DNA from 2 places in the Shinella agrisoli genome. Region 1 is predicted to be linked to the other one. Evidence: riboswitches for the same ligand, from Rfam matches in the RefSeq annotation. Region 1 holds a riboswitch; the other holds the start of a gene.
What was found. A riboswitch is a leader RNA that binds a small molecule or an ion and turns the genes downstream of it on or off. The one in region 1 is predicted to bind cobalamin.
Positions count from the first base shown of each region.

Region 2: linked by a shared signal. The riboswitch ahead of bluB (5,6-dimethylbenzimidazole synthase) and the one ahead of nrdH (glutaredoxin-like protein NrdH) in region 1 are both predicted to bind cobalamin.

Region 1 is NZ_JBJIEP010000017.1:86,825-93,245, forward strand. Features, by position in the region: gene metE (5-methyltetrahydropteroyltriglutamate--homocysteine S-methyltransferase) at 64-2,424, shown strand; gene ACIIOY_RS18295 (hypothetical protein) at 2,421-2,564, shown strand; cobalamin riboswitch at 2,804-3,021, shown strand; gene nrdH (glutaredoxin-like protein NrdH) at 3,273-3,494, shown strand; gene nrdI (class Ib ribonucleoside-diphosphate reductase assembly flavoprotein NrdI) at 3,504-3,902, shown strand; gene nrdE (class 1b ribonucleoside-diphosphate reductase subunit alpha) at 3,899-6,046, shown strand; gene nrdF (class 1b ribonucleoside-diphosphate reductase subunit beta) at 6,225-6,421, shown strand, end outside.
Region 2 is NZ_JBJIEP010000015.1:35,803-44,500, reverse strand. Features, by position in the region: gene ACIIOY_RS16515 (NADP-dependent malic enzyme) at 1-959, shown strand, start outside; gene ACIIOY_RS16510 (ABC-F family ATP-binding cassette domain-containing protein) at 1,011-2,588, opposite strand; gene ACIIOY_RS16505 (DUF2865 domain-containing protein) at 2,839-3,948, shown strand; partial or broken gene bluB (5,6-dimethylbenzimidazole synthase) at 3,968-4,639, opposite strand; cobalamin riboswitch at 4,685-4,902, opposite strand; gene ACIIOY_RS16495 (SDR family oxidoreductase) at 4,959-5,777, opposite strand; gene ACIIOY_RS16490 (phytanoyl-CoA dioxygenase family protein) at 5,854-7,050, opposite strand; gene ACIIOY_RS16485 (LacI family DNA-binding transcriptional regulator) at 7,144-8,178, shown strand; gene ACIIOY_RS16480 (TolB family protein) at 8,175-8,698, opposite strand, start outside.

The sequences.
Region 1 (6,421 bases):
GATAGCGGCGGCATTCGCACGCGTCCGCTTACCCATGCCCCCACGAACCAATGGGGTATGACAATGTCACATCAAACTCTGCCGGTCGCCTCCCTCGGCTTCCCGCGCATCGGTCGCCACCGCGAGCTCAAGTTCGCCCTCGAAGGCTACTGGTCCGGAAAGGTCACGGAAGACGACCTCCTCGAAACGGCGAAAAGGCTGCGCGCCGAAAACTGGGCGCTCCAGCGCGACCTGGGGATCACGCGGATTCCCTCCAGCGACTTCTCCTTCTACGATCACGTGCTCGATACGGCCGTGATGGTCGGCGCCATCCCCGCCGTCTACGGCTGGAACGGCGGGAACGTGCCGCTGTCCCTCTATTTCGCCATGGCCCGCGGCAGCCAGGGCGATGGGCATGCCGATTGCGGCCATGCGCATCACGGCCACGGCGTCCCGGCGCTCGAAATGACGAAATGGTTCGACACGAACTATCACTACATGGTTCCGGAAGTCTCCGAGGACCAGGCCTTCAGGCTCACCTCGCACAAGCCGGTCGATCACTTCCTGGAAGCCAAGGCGCTCGGCATCCATACACGTCCGGTCGTGCTCGGCCCGGTCACCTTCCTCAAGCTCGCCAAGGCCCGTCCCGCCACGTTCAAGCCGCTCGACCTGCTGGCGAAGCTGCTTCCGGTCTACGAAGAGCTGTTCGGCAGGCTGGGCGCCGCCGGCGCGGACTGGGTGCAGGTCGACGAACCGGTCCTCGCCCTGGATCTGACGGAGGGTGAGCGCCACGCCTTCAAGATGGCCTATGAGCGCCTTGCCGCCGCCGTTCCGGGCCTGAAGCTGATGCTGACGACCTATTTCGGCGCCCTCGATGACAATCTCGCGGCTGCCGCCGCCCTTCCGGTCGCCGGCCTCCATGTCGACCTCGTGCGCGCGCCGGAACAGCTCGATGCGGTCGCCGCGGCCGTGCGGGCCGGCCAGGTGCTTTCGCTCGGCGTCATCGACGGGCGCAACATCTGGCGCGCCGACCTTGCCGCCATCGTCGACCGGCTGGCGCCCTTGGTTTCCGCGCGTGGAGCCGATGCCGTCGAGGTCGCGGCCTCGTGCTCGCTCCTCCATGTGCCGATCGACCTCGCGCTCGAAACGGCGCTCGACGGCGACCTCAAGGGCTGGCTCGCTTTCGCCACCCAGAAGCTCGGCGAGCTTTCGACCCTCGGCAAGGGGCTTGCGCAGGGGAAGGAGGCCGTGCGGGAGGCGTTGAACGACGCCTCGAAAGCCGTTGCCGCCCGTGCGTCTTCGCCGAAGGTGACCGATCCGCTCGTGCAGGGCCGGATCGCCGGCATCGATGACGGGATGAAGACGCGCGCGAGCCCCTTCGAGCAGCGCCGCACGCTCCAGGCGGATGCGGTCCGGCTGCCGCTGTTCCCGACGACGACGATCGGTTCGTTTCCGCAGACGAGCGAGGTCCGCAAGGCCCGCGCCGCCCATGCAAAGGGCGAATTGAGCTACATGGACTATCAGGCCTTCCTCCGGAGGCAGACCGGCCTCGTCATACGCTGGCAGGAGGAAATCGGCCTCGACGTGCTCGTGCACGGCGAGTTCGAGCGCAACGACATGGTCCAATACTTCGGCGAACAGCTCGCCGGTTTCGCCTTCACCAGGCATGCCTGGGTGCAGAGCTACGGCTCGCGCTATGTGCGCCCGCCCATCATCTTCGGCGACGTCTCGCGGCCCAACCCGATGACGGTCGAATGGTGGAAATATGCCCAGTCCCTGACGCAAAAGCCCGTGAAGGGCATGCTGACCGGGCCCGTGACCATCCTCAACTGGTCCTTCGTCCGAGACGATCTTCCGCGCGAGGCGATATGCCGCCAGATCGCGCTCGCGATCCGGGACGAGGTTCTGGACCTGGAGAAGGCCGGCGCGAAGATGATCCAGATCGACGAGGCGGCGCTGCGCGAGGGCCTGCCGCTCCGCCACAAGGACTGGCAGCACTATCTCGACTGGGCGGTCGAATCCTTCCGCCTTTGCTCCGGCGGCGTGGCGGACCGGACGCAGATCCATACCCATATGTGCTACTCGGAGTTCAACGACATCATCGCGGCCATCGCCGCGATGGACGCCGACGTCATCTCCATCGAGACATCCCGCTCGAAGATGGAACTGCTCGATGCCTTCCGGAACTTCAGGTACCCGAACGAGATCGGCCCCGGTGTCTACGACATCCATTCGCCGCGCGTGCCGGAGGTCGACGAGATGACGGACCTTTTGTCGCTCGCCCGCCTGCGCCTCGAGGACAGGCAGCTTTGGATCAATCCGGACTGCGGCCTCAAGACACGCCGGTGGGAGGAGGTCAGGCCCGCGCTCGCCAACATGGTCGAGGCGGCATGGCGCCTGCGCAAGGCCGGCGGCTCCGCCGAGCCGGCGGCGGCATCGCGATGAGCCCTGAAGGCGAAACCCTTGCGGTGCCGGGAGCGATCCCGGCATCGTCGAGCCGGCTGGGCGATCTCGCCTTTCCCGGCGATACGAACCATCACGGTACGCTCTTCGGCGGTGCGGGGCTTGCGCTGTGCCCTTCGTGACCACATCCTGCGACCGCGTCGGCTTCCAGGCTCCGGCCTGCATGGGCGAACTGGTCGAGGTTGCGGGGCATGTGACGCGAGCTCTGGTCGGAAGACCTGATGAGCGGCGCCCGCACATGCACCGCAAACGGCCGCTTCGGCATGGTCGCCGTCGATGGCCGGGATTGCCCCGTTTCCATCCATCACAACGAAACCGTTGATAACGCATCATAGCCATTGACGCATTTTTTACCTCGTCTACTATATCTTGTGTTCGAGGTTCCTTCGATTCGAGAGGATCGAAGGCTAAGACGGGAATCCGGTGCGGCCATGACGGCCGCGCAAGTCCGGAGCTGCCCCCGCAACTGTAAGCGGCGAGCATTCGTTCGACAAAGCCACTGGGGCGCAAATGCCTTGGGAAGGCGGACGGATGCGGCGACCCGCAAGCCAGGAGACCTGCCTCGCGCATGAACGTCCACGGGCGGGGTGTCCGGCAGGCGAGCGACGGGTTGCGGAATGACGCCGCCCCGCCGTTTCCCCGAATGTCCCGCATAATCGCTTCGGGGTGAAGTCATGTCGATCCTGTTACCAGCCTACCCGCGCGAGTAAGCGGCGCCCCGCGTCCGGCCGTCCGTGGACGGTCGCTCATGTCCATCTCCAGCCCATCGAACGGCCGTCGGCGGATGTCCGAACGATCCCTCATGCCTGATTGAAAATACGAGGAAAGCCATGTCCATCACCGTCTACAGCAAGCCCGCCTGCGTCCAGTGCACCGCGACCACTCGCGCGCTCGACCGCCAGGGCATCGACTACCGGGTCGTCGACATCTCCGAGGATGCGAATGCCTTCGCGCTCGTCCAGGGCCTCGGCTACCGGCAGGTGCCGGTCGTCGTCGCCGGCGAGCGGCACTGGGCTGGGTTCCGTCCGGACATGATCAGCGCGCTCGCCTGAGCCGGCACGATGGCCGGGCTCGTCTATTTCTCCAGCCGGTCGGAGAACACCCGCCGCTTCGTTGAGAGGCTCGGGATGGAAGCCCTGCGCCTGCCGGTCGATGCGAGCGGGGAGCCGCCCGAGGTCCGGCAGCCCTTCGTGCTGGTTTCGCCGACCTATGGCGGGGGCGGCGAGAAGGGGGCGGTGCCGAAGCCGGTCATCCGCTTCCTCAACAATCCGAACAATCGCAGCCTCATCCGCGGCGTGATCGCGGCCGGCAACACCAATTTCGGCACCGGATACGCCGTCGCGGGAAACATCATCTCGGCGAAGTGCGCGGTGCCCTACCTCTACCGTTTCGAGCTGCTCGGGACGGATGAGGACGTCGACAACGTCAGACAGGGACTGGAACGGTTTTGGACACGATGACGATAGACAAGCCGGCGAAGGCGCCGGAAATCACGGCGCTGGACTACCACGCGCTCAACGCCATGCTGAACCTTTACGACGAGAACGGAAAGATCCAGCTCGACAAGGACCGGCAGGCGGCCAAGCAGTATTTCCTCCAGCACGTCAACCAGAACACCGTCTTCTTCCATAACCTCAGGGAAAAGCTCGATTACCTGGTGACCGAGGGCTATTACGAGCAAGAGGTGCTGGACCAGTATTCCTTCAATTTCGTGCGCGATCTCTTCGATCACGCCTATGCGAAGAAGTTCCGCTTCCCGACCTTCCTCGGCGCCTTCAAGTATTACACCTCCTACACGCTGAAGACCTTCGACGGGAAGCGCTACCTGGAGCGTTACGAAGACCGCGTCTGCATGGTGGCGCTGACGCTGGCGCGCGGCAACGAGGCGTTCGCCCGCGACCTCGTCGACGAGATCATCTCCGGCCGGTTCCAGCCGGCGACCCCCACCTTCCTCAACGCCGGCAAGAAGCAGCGCGGCGAGCTCGTCTCCTGCTTCCTGCTGCGCGTCGAGGACAACATGGAGAGCATCGGCCGCGCGATCAACTCGGCCCTCCAGCTTTCCAAGCGCGGCGGGGGCGTCGCGCTCTGCCTCACCAACCTTCGCGAGATGGGCGCGCCGATCAAGCAGATCGAGAACCAGTCTTCCGGCGTTATCCCGGTGATGAAGCTGCTGGAGGACTCGTTCTCCTACGCCAACCAGCTCGGCGCGCGGCAGGGGGCGGGGGCCGTCTATCTCCACGCCCACCACCCGGACATCATGCGCTTCCTCGACACCAAGCGGGAGAACGCCGACGAGAAGATCCGCATCAAGACGCTCTCGCTCGGCGTCGTCATCCCGGACATCACCTTCGAGCTGGCGAAGAACAACGAGGACATGTACCTCTTCTCCCCGCACGACGTGGAACGCGTCTACGGCGTGCCCTTCACCGAGATCTCGGTGACGGAGAAGTACCGCGAGATGGTCGAGGACGCCCGCATCCGCAAGAAGAAGATCAGGGCGCGCGAGTTCTTCCAGGTCATCGCCGAGATCCAGTTCGAGTCGGGCTATCCCTACATCATGTTCGAGGACACGGTGAACCGCGAGAACCCGATCGCCGGCCGCATCACCATGAGCAATCTCTGCTCGGAGATCCTCCAGGTGAGCGAGGCGAGCGAATTCAACGACGACCTCTCCTATGCGAAGATGGGCAAGGACATCTCCTGCAACCTCGGTTCGCTCAACATCGCCGCCGCGATGGACAGCCCCGATTTCGGCCACACGATCGAGACGTCGATCCGCGCGCTGACCGCCGTTTCCGAGATGAGCCGCATCTCCTCGGTCCCCTCGGTCGAGAAAGGCAACGACGACAGCCACGCGATCGGCCTCGGCCAGATGAACCTGCACGGCTATCTCGCCCGCGAGCGCATCTTCTACGGCTCTGAGGAAGGCATCGACTTCACCAATATCTACTTCTATACGGTGACCTATCACGCCGTCCGCGCCTCCAACCGGCTGGCGGTCGAGAAGGGCCGGAGTTTCAAGGGCTTCGAGAACTCGAAATACGCTTCCGGGGAATATTTCGACAAATACACCGAAGCCGAATGGCTGCCGGCGACGCAGAGGGTGAGGGCGATCTTCGAGGAGGCCGGGATCCATATCCCGACGCGGCAGGACTGGCTGGACCTGAAGGCGGCGGTCATGGAAGGCGGCCTCTACAACCAGAACCTCCAGGCCGTGCCGCCGACCGGCTCGATCTCCTACATCAACCACTCGACCTCCTCGATCCATCCGATCGTCTCGAAGATCGAGATCCGCAAGGAGGGCAAGATCGGCCGCGTCTACTATCCGGCCGCCTATCTTACCAACGACAACCTGGAATATTATCAGGACGCCTACGAGATCGGCCCGGAGAAGATCATCGACACCTATGCGGCGGCGACGCAGCATGTCGACCAGGGGCTCTCGCTGACGCTGTTCTTCCGCGACACGGCGACGACGCGCGACATCAACCGGGCGCAGATCCACGCCTGGAAGAAGGGCATCAAGACCATCTACTACATCCGCCTTCGCCAGATGGCGCTGTCCGGCACGGAAGTGCAGGGCTGCGTGTCGTGCGCGCTTTGAATCGTGGCCTGCGCCTCACCCTAGCCCTCTCCCCCCAGGCGGGGAGAGGGGACGTGCCATGCGAACCGTCCGGAGGAGCGGGACGGTACGGCATATGCCTTCTCCCCGCTTGCGGGGAGAAGGTGGCGGCAGCCGGATGAGGGGCCAGCCAGCCAGGTTAGCAATCAAGGACACCCGAATGAACATGCACGCCAAGCCCGCAAGCCGCATCCGCGCCATCAACTGGAACCGCATCGAGGACGACAAGGATCTCGAGGTCTGGAACCGCCTCACCGGCAATTTCTGGCTGCCGGAAAAGGTGCCGCTTTCCAACGACATCCCGTCCTGGGCGACATTGAAGCCGGAGGAGCAGAAGCTCACCATCCGCGTCTTCAC
Region 2 (8,698 bases), on a different contig from region 1:
AGGCGGAGAAGAAGCGCGTTATCTTCGCCGAAGGCGAGGACGAGCGCGTGCTGCGCGCCGCCCAGGTGCTACTGGAGGAGGAGATCGCCAGGCCGATCCTGATCGGCCGCCCGCAGATCATCGAGACGCGCCTCAAGCGCTACGGCCTGCGCGTGCGCCCGCACACCGACTTCGAGGTGGTGAACCCGGAAGACGATCCGCGCTACCGCGACTATGTGGACGACTACTTCCGCATCGTCGGCCGCAAAGGCGTGATCCCGGAAGCCGCCCGCACCATCGTGCGCACGAACCAGACGGTCATCGGCGCGCTCGCCGTCAAGCGCGGCGAGGCCGATGCGCTGATCTGCGGCGTGGAAGGCCGCTATGCCAAGCACCTTCGCGACGTCAGCCAGATCATCGGCAAGAAGGAGGGCGTGCTCGATTTCTCCGCGCTCAGCCTGCTGATCTCGCAGCGCGGCGCCACCTTCTTCACCGATACCTACGTGACGATGGAGCCGACGGCCGAGGAGGTCGCGCAGATGACCATCATGGCGGCGCAGGAAATCCGCCGCTTCGGCATCACGCCGCGCGCCGCCCTCGTCTCGCATTCCAACTTCGGCTCGCGCGATTCGGAAAGCGCCTTCAAGATGCGCAAGGCGATGGAGATGGTGCGCGACATGGATCCGGACCTCGAGGCGGACGGCGAAATGCACGGCGATGCCGCCATTTCCGAGGCGCTGCGCCAGCGCGTCATGCCGGATTCGACCCTGACGGGCGAGGCGAACCTGCTGGTCTTCCCGAACCTCGACGCCGCCAACATCACGCTCGGCGTGGTGAAGACCATGACGGACAGCCTGCATGTCGGGCCGATCCTGCTCGGCGCCGCCATGCCCGCCCACATCCTGTCGCCGTCCGTCACCTCGCGCGGCGTGGTCAACATGGCGGCGCTCGCCGTCGTGGAGGCGTCCAACCCGGCCTGACCCGCGCCATCCGCCTTATGAAGCGGCCGCCGCTCCGGCGGCCGTTCTCGTTCAAAGCTCCAGCCGGCGCGTGATGCCGATCGCCGCCAGGAACGGCTCGTCGTGGCTGGCGACGAGGAGCGCGCCGTCATAGGCCCGCAAGCCCGCCTCCACCGCCTCTATGGAGGCGATGTCGAGATGGTTCGTCGGCTCGTCGAGGATGAGAAGCGCCGGCGGCCTGGGGCCGCCGAGCACGCAGGCAAGCCCGGCGCGCAGGAGCTGCCCGCCGCTGAGGCTGCCGGCGGCCTGCAAGGCGGCGTCCGCGCGGAACATGAAGCGCGCCAGCGCCGCACGGCAGGCGTTTTCGTCCGCCTCCGGGTTGATCCGCAGGAAGTTGTCGCGGATCGGCAGCAAGGGGTCGAGCAGGCTCACGCGCTGGTCGAGCATGGCGACGTCGGTGAAGCGCCGCACGCTTCCCTGCCAGGGTCGAAGCCGGCCGGTGACGAGCGCCAGGAACGTCGTCTTGCCCGAACCGTTCGGCCCCGTCACCGCCACGCGCTCCGGCCCGGTCATGGCGAAGGAAAGATCGCGGATCACGGGCCGCGCCGGCAGGTGGCCGGCCGTAACGCCGTCCATCCTCAGCACCATCCGGCTTTCGGGAAGATGCGTCGGCGGCACCGTGACGGTCAGCGGCTGGAGGATCTCGATGCGCTCGCGGGCCGCCGAGACCGCTTCGGCCGCCTTGGCTTGCCGGCTTTCGGCGAGCCGCGCATGGGCGCCTCCCGTCAGCTCGCTTCGCTCCTTCATCGCGCCGAGCACGATGCGCGGAATGTCGCCCCGCGCCTTCCTGCGACGCCCCGCACCGTCCTTGCGCGCCTTGCGCTCCGCGATGGTCTGCATGGTGCGCGCCACGTCCGCCGCCTGCTTTTCCGCGTCCGCGAGGTCCCGGTGCGCGGCCGCGAGCTCCAGCGCCTTGCGCTCGCGATAGGCGCTCCAGCTGCCGCCGTAGCGCGCCGCGCCGAGCGTCGTCAGCTCGACGATGGCGTCCATGGTCTCGAGCAGTTCGCGGTCGTGGCTGACGACGATCGCGCCGGCCCGCCAGCCGGCCAGCATGTCGACGACGGCGCGCCGCCCGTCCCTGTCGAGATTGTTCGTCGGCTCGTCGAGCAGCAGGAAGTCCGGTTCGCGGAAGACGAGCGCGGCCAGCGCCGCGCGCGTATGCTGGCCGCCGGAAAGAGCGGCAAGCCGCGTGTCCGGCTCCGCCTCCAGCCCGACGCGGGCGAGCGCGGCGGTAAGCCGCGTCTCCAGCGTCCAGTCGGCCTCGGCAAGGTCGTCCGCCTCCGCCTCGCCCCGCTCGGCCCGGCGAAGAAGATCGAGCGCCTTCCCGACGCCGAACAGGCCGGCGACGGTTTCCTCCGGCGCAACCTGCACGCTCTGGCGCAGGAAGCCGAGCGTCCCGTCGACCGTGACGGCGCCGGCCTGCGGGATGAGATCGCCGGTCATGAGCCTCAGCAGCGTCGTCTTGCCGACGCCGTTGCGGCCGACGAGGCCGGCGCGCTCCGACCCGAAGGTCAGGTCGATATCGGAAAGGAGCGTGTGTCCGTCAGGCGTGGACCACGTGATTTTGGAAAGCGTGATGGAATGCGGCATGGATACGGATTTCCCCGATGGCAAAGCGAAGTCGGTTTGCGGTCGGGTCGAAATCCATGGTGCACCATCCGGTCGGCGTTGACGACGGCCGGTATCTAGAGCCGAATGGTGGCCCTTGCAAGGCAAGCGGTGCCGCCGCCGTTAATCACAAATGCGGGAGGACGTTGCGCGCGCCCCCGCACGACCTATGATAGGGGCCGATCGGATCGGCTGCGCCGGCCGGCAGCACCAGGCGTTCAGGGATCGGGAATTGAAGGGACGCGCTCGTCTTCTCCTTGCCATTGCAACCGGCCTGCCGCTTCTTCTGTCGGGCGGCACGGCGGCGGCGGATGTGTGCGGGCGCATCCGGGCCGAGCTTGCGAACATGCCGAAGGTCCTCGTCGACACGGCGAGCGCGCGCAAATATGCCGGCGCCATCACCCGCCAGAACATCCAGCTGCGCAAGGCGAAGAGCGACCAGCGCCGCCTCGGCTGCTCGTCGGGCAGCATCGTCGTCATCGGCGGCGCGAATGCGAAGGCCTGCGCCACGCTCGCGTCCGTCATCGGCAAGATGGAGCGCAACCTCCAGATTCTCGACAAGAAGCGCCGCGAATTTTCCGGCGGCGGCGCCTCGCAAGGCAGGCGCAACGTGCTGAAAGCGTCGCTGGAGACGAACGGCTGCAACGGCAAGCCGAAGGTGACGCCGGTCGCCGCGACGGAGACGCTGCGGACGATCGACGAGACGCGCACCCTGCCGCTCGGCACGGCGCCGGAGGGCAGCGAGCGGCTGCAGCTGCGCTCCCTCGGCGGCAGTTCCGGCCATGGGAACCTGCGCACCGTCTGCGTGCGCACCTGCGACGGCGGCTTCTTCCCGATCTCCTCCGGCGCCACGCCGCTCGATTTCCGCCGCGACCAGAAGGTTTGCGCGATGATGTGCCCGCAAACCGAGACGGAGCTCTTCTACCAGTCGATGACGAACGGTGAGGAGACCGAGCAGATGACCTCGACGGTCACCGGCCGCCCCTATTACGAACTGCCGAACGCCTTCTCATACCGCACGCGCGATCTCTCCAAGCCGGGATCCTGCGGCTGCAATCTCGCCGCCTACCATCAGGAAATGATCAAGCGCGGGAAGGCGGCGAAAGGCGATGGCACGCAGACCGCCAGCACGGGCGGGGCCGGCGCCGAGCAGAGCGGTTCGATCACCACCATCCGCACCTTGCCGAAGAAGGAGGAAGCCGCGGCCGGGACACCGGCGAGGGTCGAGGAACGCGTCTACGATCCGTCGACGAGCAAGGTGCGTACGGTCGGCCCGGTCTTCCTGCCGGAAAACTCCACCGCCATCGATCTCGGCCGTCCGGCCGATGCCGGCGTCGACTGACGTCCGCTCCGCCGTCCGGCCAGCGCTCCTCGAACACGAGGTCCTCCAGCGGCAGGCGCTGCCGCCATCCCTTCACGGCAAGCTCCGGCTCCGCGTAGAGCCGGTCCACGAAACCGACGCAGAGCCAGGCGACGATCTCGACATGCTCAGGAATGCCGAGGATCTGCCGGATGTCGCTGTCGTGGAAGATGCTGACCCAGCCGACGCCGACCCCTTCAGCCCGCGCGGCGAGCCACAGGTTCTGCACGGCGCAGACCGTGGAATAGACGTCCATGCGCGGATTGTGCGTGCGTCCCAGCACCACCTTGCCGCCGCGCGTCGGATCGCAGGTCACGCAGATGGAAAGCGGCGCCTTCAGGATGCCTTCGAGCTTCAGCGCCCGGTACTGCGCCTGCCGCCCGCCCTCGAACATCGCCGCCGCCTCGGCATTGGCCTTGAGGAAGGCCGCATGCACGGCGCGCCGCGTCGCCTCGCTGCGCACGATGAGGAAATTCCACGGCTGCATGAAGCCCACCGAAGGCGCGCTGTGCGCGGCATGCAGCAGGCGGCGGACGAGGTCGTCCGGCAGAGGATCGGCCAGAAACTCGTCGCGCACGTCGCGGCGCGTTTCGATGGCGCGGTAGACGGCCTGCCTGTCCGCGTGCGGAAAGGCGCCCGCCCGGACCAGATGGTCCCAGGGTTCGGTTCGCATCGTCATCTCCCCAACAATGCGCACAACCTGCCGCCGTCCGCGCGGTCCGGTCTATCTCGCCAGGCCGGTCTTCTGACTTCGGTTCCCGCAGCGAGCGCCTGCCTTCCCGGTTGAAAAGCCAGTGGCAAAAGCTTGAATCGATTCAAGCTTTGCGGCGCACGTCATCCCCGTCACAGCGTTGGGCACGTTCCGGACCTGGGGTCTGCCCCGCACCGGATTCCCGATTCTCCCGCAAAGCGGGCACCTGACGGAAGGGATATGCGCACGGCTTTCGCGCGCGAGCAAGCCCGGCCGCACCGCACGCCTGTCCGAAAACGCCTCAGAGCGGCGCGGCCGGATGGGGCGAAGCGTCGTAGGCACCCCAGATCGACTGGTCGAAACAGATGACCGAGCCCGTCATCAGGCCGGACTCCTCCGAGGAAAGATAGGCGCAGGCGCGCGCCACCTCCGCCGGATCGACCAGGCGCCCGAAGGGCTGCGCCGCCGCCGCCTTCGCCAGCCAGTCGTCGGCCGCACCGTGGTATTCGCGCTGGATGCGGTCCTCGCCTTCCGAGGCCATCCAGCCGATATTGAGGCCGTTGACGCGGATGCGGTTGCGCAGGACCGCATAGGCCGTGTTCCTGGTCAGCGTCTCCAGCGCGCCCTTGGAGGCGCAATAGGCGGCGATGAACGGCTGGCCGGCCCTGGCCGACATCGAGCCGATATTGACGATCGTGCCTTCTATCCTCTCCCGCCGCATCACCCTGATCGCCTCCTGCATCAGGAAGAACGGCGCACGCACGTTGACCGCGAACATCCGGTCGAAGAGCTCCGGGCTCGTGTCGAGGATCGTGCCGCGGTCGGTGATGGCCGCGGCGTTCACCAGCGCGTCCACGCGGCCGAAGGCGTTGTCGGCGGCGGCGATCACCGCCCGCGCGTCCTCGACCCTTTCGAGGTCCGCCCGCACATAGACCGTCTTCACGCCCGTCCCGTCGTAGATCTCGGCGGCCTTCGCCTCGCCCTTTCCGGCGTTGCGGCCGCAGATGACGAGGCCCGCCGCGCCGCGCTCGGCAAACAGCCGGGCGATCGTTGCGCCCAGCCCCTGCGTTCCTCCCGTCACGACGGCGATCCTGCCGTCCAGCCGTGCACCGTTGCTCATCGCATTCCTCCCTCCATAAAGCGGTTCGGGCCCCTCCGAGCTTCGGAGGAGCCTTCGATCCGGATGATTCGATTTGTCAGCTCACGCGCCTTTCGGACTGTTCCTGAAGCGCTTTTTCGAATTTTTCCGCCTCCCAGCCTTCGGCCAGCGCTTCGCGCATCAATGCCGCCTGGGTCTTCGGCGCCAGGCCGCCGATCGGAGGATCGCGGTCGAGATTGGTCGGGAAGGAATAGCCTTCCGCCGTGCTGGCGATCGCGTTCTCCGCCTCCGCGTCGCTGATCGCGCCGGCATCGCGCAACGCCTTCAGCGCCGGATAGAGCGCCGCCGACATGCGCTGCCGGTTCACCGTCTCCATGGCGCGCCCGAAGGCGGAGGAGACCTGGAGCAGGTTCGCGACGCGCCGGATGTCGGCGGAACTGTTCGTGCCCGCGGCGTGGAAGAGCGCCGGGTTGAAGAACACGGCGTCGCCCTTTTCCAGCGGCAGCTGGACATGATGCGCGTCGAAATAGTCGCGGAATTCCGGCCGCTTCAGCGCGAGGTAGCCGGGCTCGTAGGTCTGGCTGAACGGCAGGAAGAGCGTCGGCCCGCTTTCAAGCGGCATGTCGCAGTGGGCGACGGCTCCCTGCAGGGTAAGCACCGGCGAAAGGCGGTGCACATGGGCCGGGAAGCGCTCGATCTCCGCCTGCGTCTGGAAGCCGAGATGGTAGTCGCGGTGCGCCGATTGCGCCGCCCCGCCCGGGTTGACCCGGTTGACCTGCGCCGTCATCTGATAGTGCGGGCCGAGCCAGGCCTCGCTGACCAGCGCGACGACGGCGTTGCCGTAGTACCGGGCAAAGTTCTGCGGATCGGCGAGGCAATGCTTCTCCAGCGAGTTCCAGATGCGGTCGTTCGCGCCGGGCTTGGCGAAATGGTCGCCGCCGCCGGTGTTTTCGCGGCGCTGCGCCTCGATGATCGCATCGAAGATGGCCGAAGCCCGGTCGATGACGGAAAGATCCGCATAGGCCTGCTTGAAGACGATCACGCCCGGACCGTCGGCAAAGGCATCGCAGATTTCCGAAAGGATCGCCCGGCGGCTGTCCCGGCCGGCGGCGGCCGCGGCAACGACGGCCTCGGAATCGTAGATCAGCACGTTCTTCTCGACCGAAGCCGCGTTCGGATAATCGGAAAGCGAGGTCGTGCGCTGCACCTCGGTCGCGAAATCGGCGATGTCGCAGGCCTCGACGCTCAGGAACACGCGGTCGCCGCGCAGTTTCGCAAGATTGTCGGTCTTCATGGGGTTCCTCCTCCCGGATCGAATGAAGGAACTATACGGCAGGGCACGATCCGAGGTAGATCGGGAAACCATCAAAAAACCATCAGAAGCACCATGGCCCATCCCTTCCTCGTCAAGGACATCGCCTTCCAGGCCGGCCTCAGCACCGCGACGGTCGACCGCGTGCTGAACGGCCGGCCGGGCGTGCGCCGGCAGACCGCCGCCCGCGTGCGCGCCGCCGTCGAGGAGCTGGAGCGCCTCCAGGAGGCCGGCCACGAAAGCCCTGCCCGCGTCCACGCCATCGACGTGGTGATGGAGGCGCCGGACCGCTTCACCAGCGCCGTGCGGCGCGCCTTCGAAAGCGAGGCCGGGGCCTTCGGCACCACCGTCTTCCGCGCCCGCTTCCATTTCGCCGAGGTCATCCGTCCCGCGGACATGGCGCAGGTCCTCGACCGCATCCGGCTGCGCGGCACCGACGGCGTCGTGCTCAAGGCGCCGGACGTGCCCGAGGTGGCGGGCGCCGTCGAACGGCTGGAGGCGGCGCGCATCCCGGTCGTGACGCTGGTGACGGACCTGCCGAACACGCCGCGCGCCGCCTATGCCGGCGCGGACAACCGGGCGGCGGGGGAAACCGCGGCCTATCTCGTCGGCGAGCGGCTGAGGGGCGAGACCCTGCGCATCCTCGTCACGCTCAGCTCCAACCGCTTCCGCGGCGAGGAGGAGCGCGAGATCGGTTTTCGCCGGCTGATGCGCGAGCGCTATCCGGAGATCGGCATCGTCGAGGTCAGCGAAGGGTTCGGCCGCGACGCTGCGACGGGCGCGCTCGTTGCCGCCGCCCTCGCGCGGCATCCCGACATAGCCGGCGTCTATTCGATCGGCGGCGGCAACCAGGCCGTGCTTTCGGCCTTCGAGGTTGCCGGCCGGCCGTGCCGCGTCTATGTCGCGCACGACCTCGACGCGGAGAACCTCGACCTGCTGAGAAGCGGGAAGCTCTCCTTCGTGCTGCACCACGACCTGCGGACGGACGTGCGGCAGGTGTTTCGCGCCATGCTCGCCCGCAAGCGCCCACGGGCCGCCGCCAGCCCCGCGCGGCTTTCCGCCGTGGAGGTGATAACGCCCTTCAACATTCCGGCCGATTTCCTGCGTTAGGCGGCCGGCGCATAGCGCACGAAGGCGAATTCCGTCCCGTCCGGCGACCAGTTCGGCACGTTCATCGTGCCCTGCCCGCCGAAAAGGCCGAAGAGAATCCGCGCGTTGCCGCCGTCGACGTCCATCAGCCGCAGCCGCACATCGAGGTCGCGCGGATGATCGACGACGTCGCCGTCATAGGAGAGGACGAGAAGGTGCCTTCCGTCCGGCGAGGGATGCGGGAACCAGTCGCCATAGGGGCTGTCGGTGATGCGCGTCGGTGCGCTGCCGTCCGGCCGCACCCGCCAGATCTGCATGCGGCCGGTGCGGCTGGAGTTGAAATAGATCCATCCGCCGTCCGCCGAATAATCCGGCCCGTCGTTGCGCCCCTCGCCGAAGGTCAGCCGCCGTTCCGCGCCGCCCGCGACCGGGATCGTGAAGATGTCGAAGAGGTCGTCGCGGATGCCGCAATAGGCGAGCGTTCCGCCATCCGGCGACCAGCCGTGCCAGTAGGACGGCAGGTTCGGCGTCACCAGCCGCG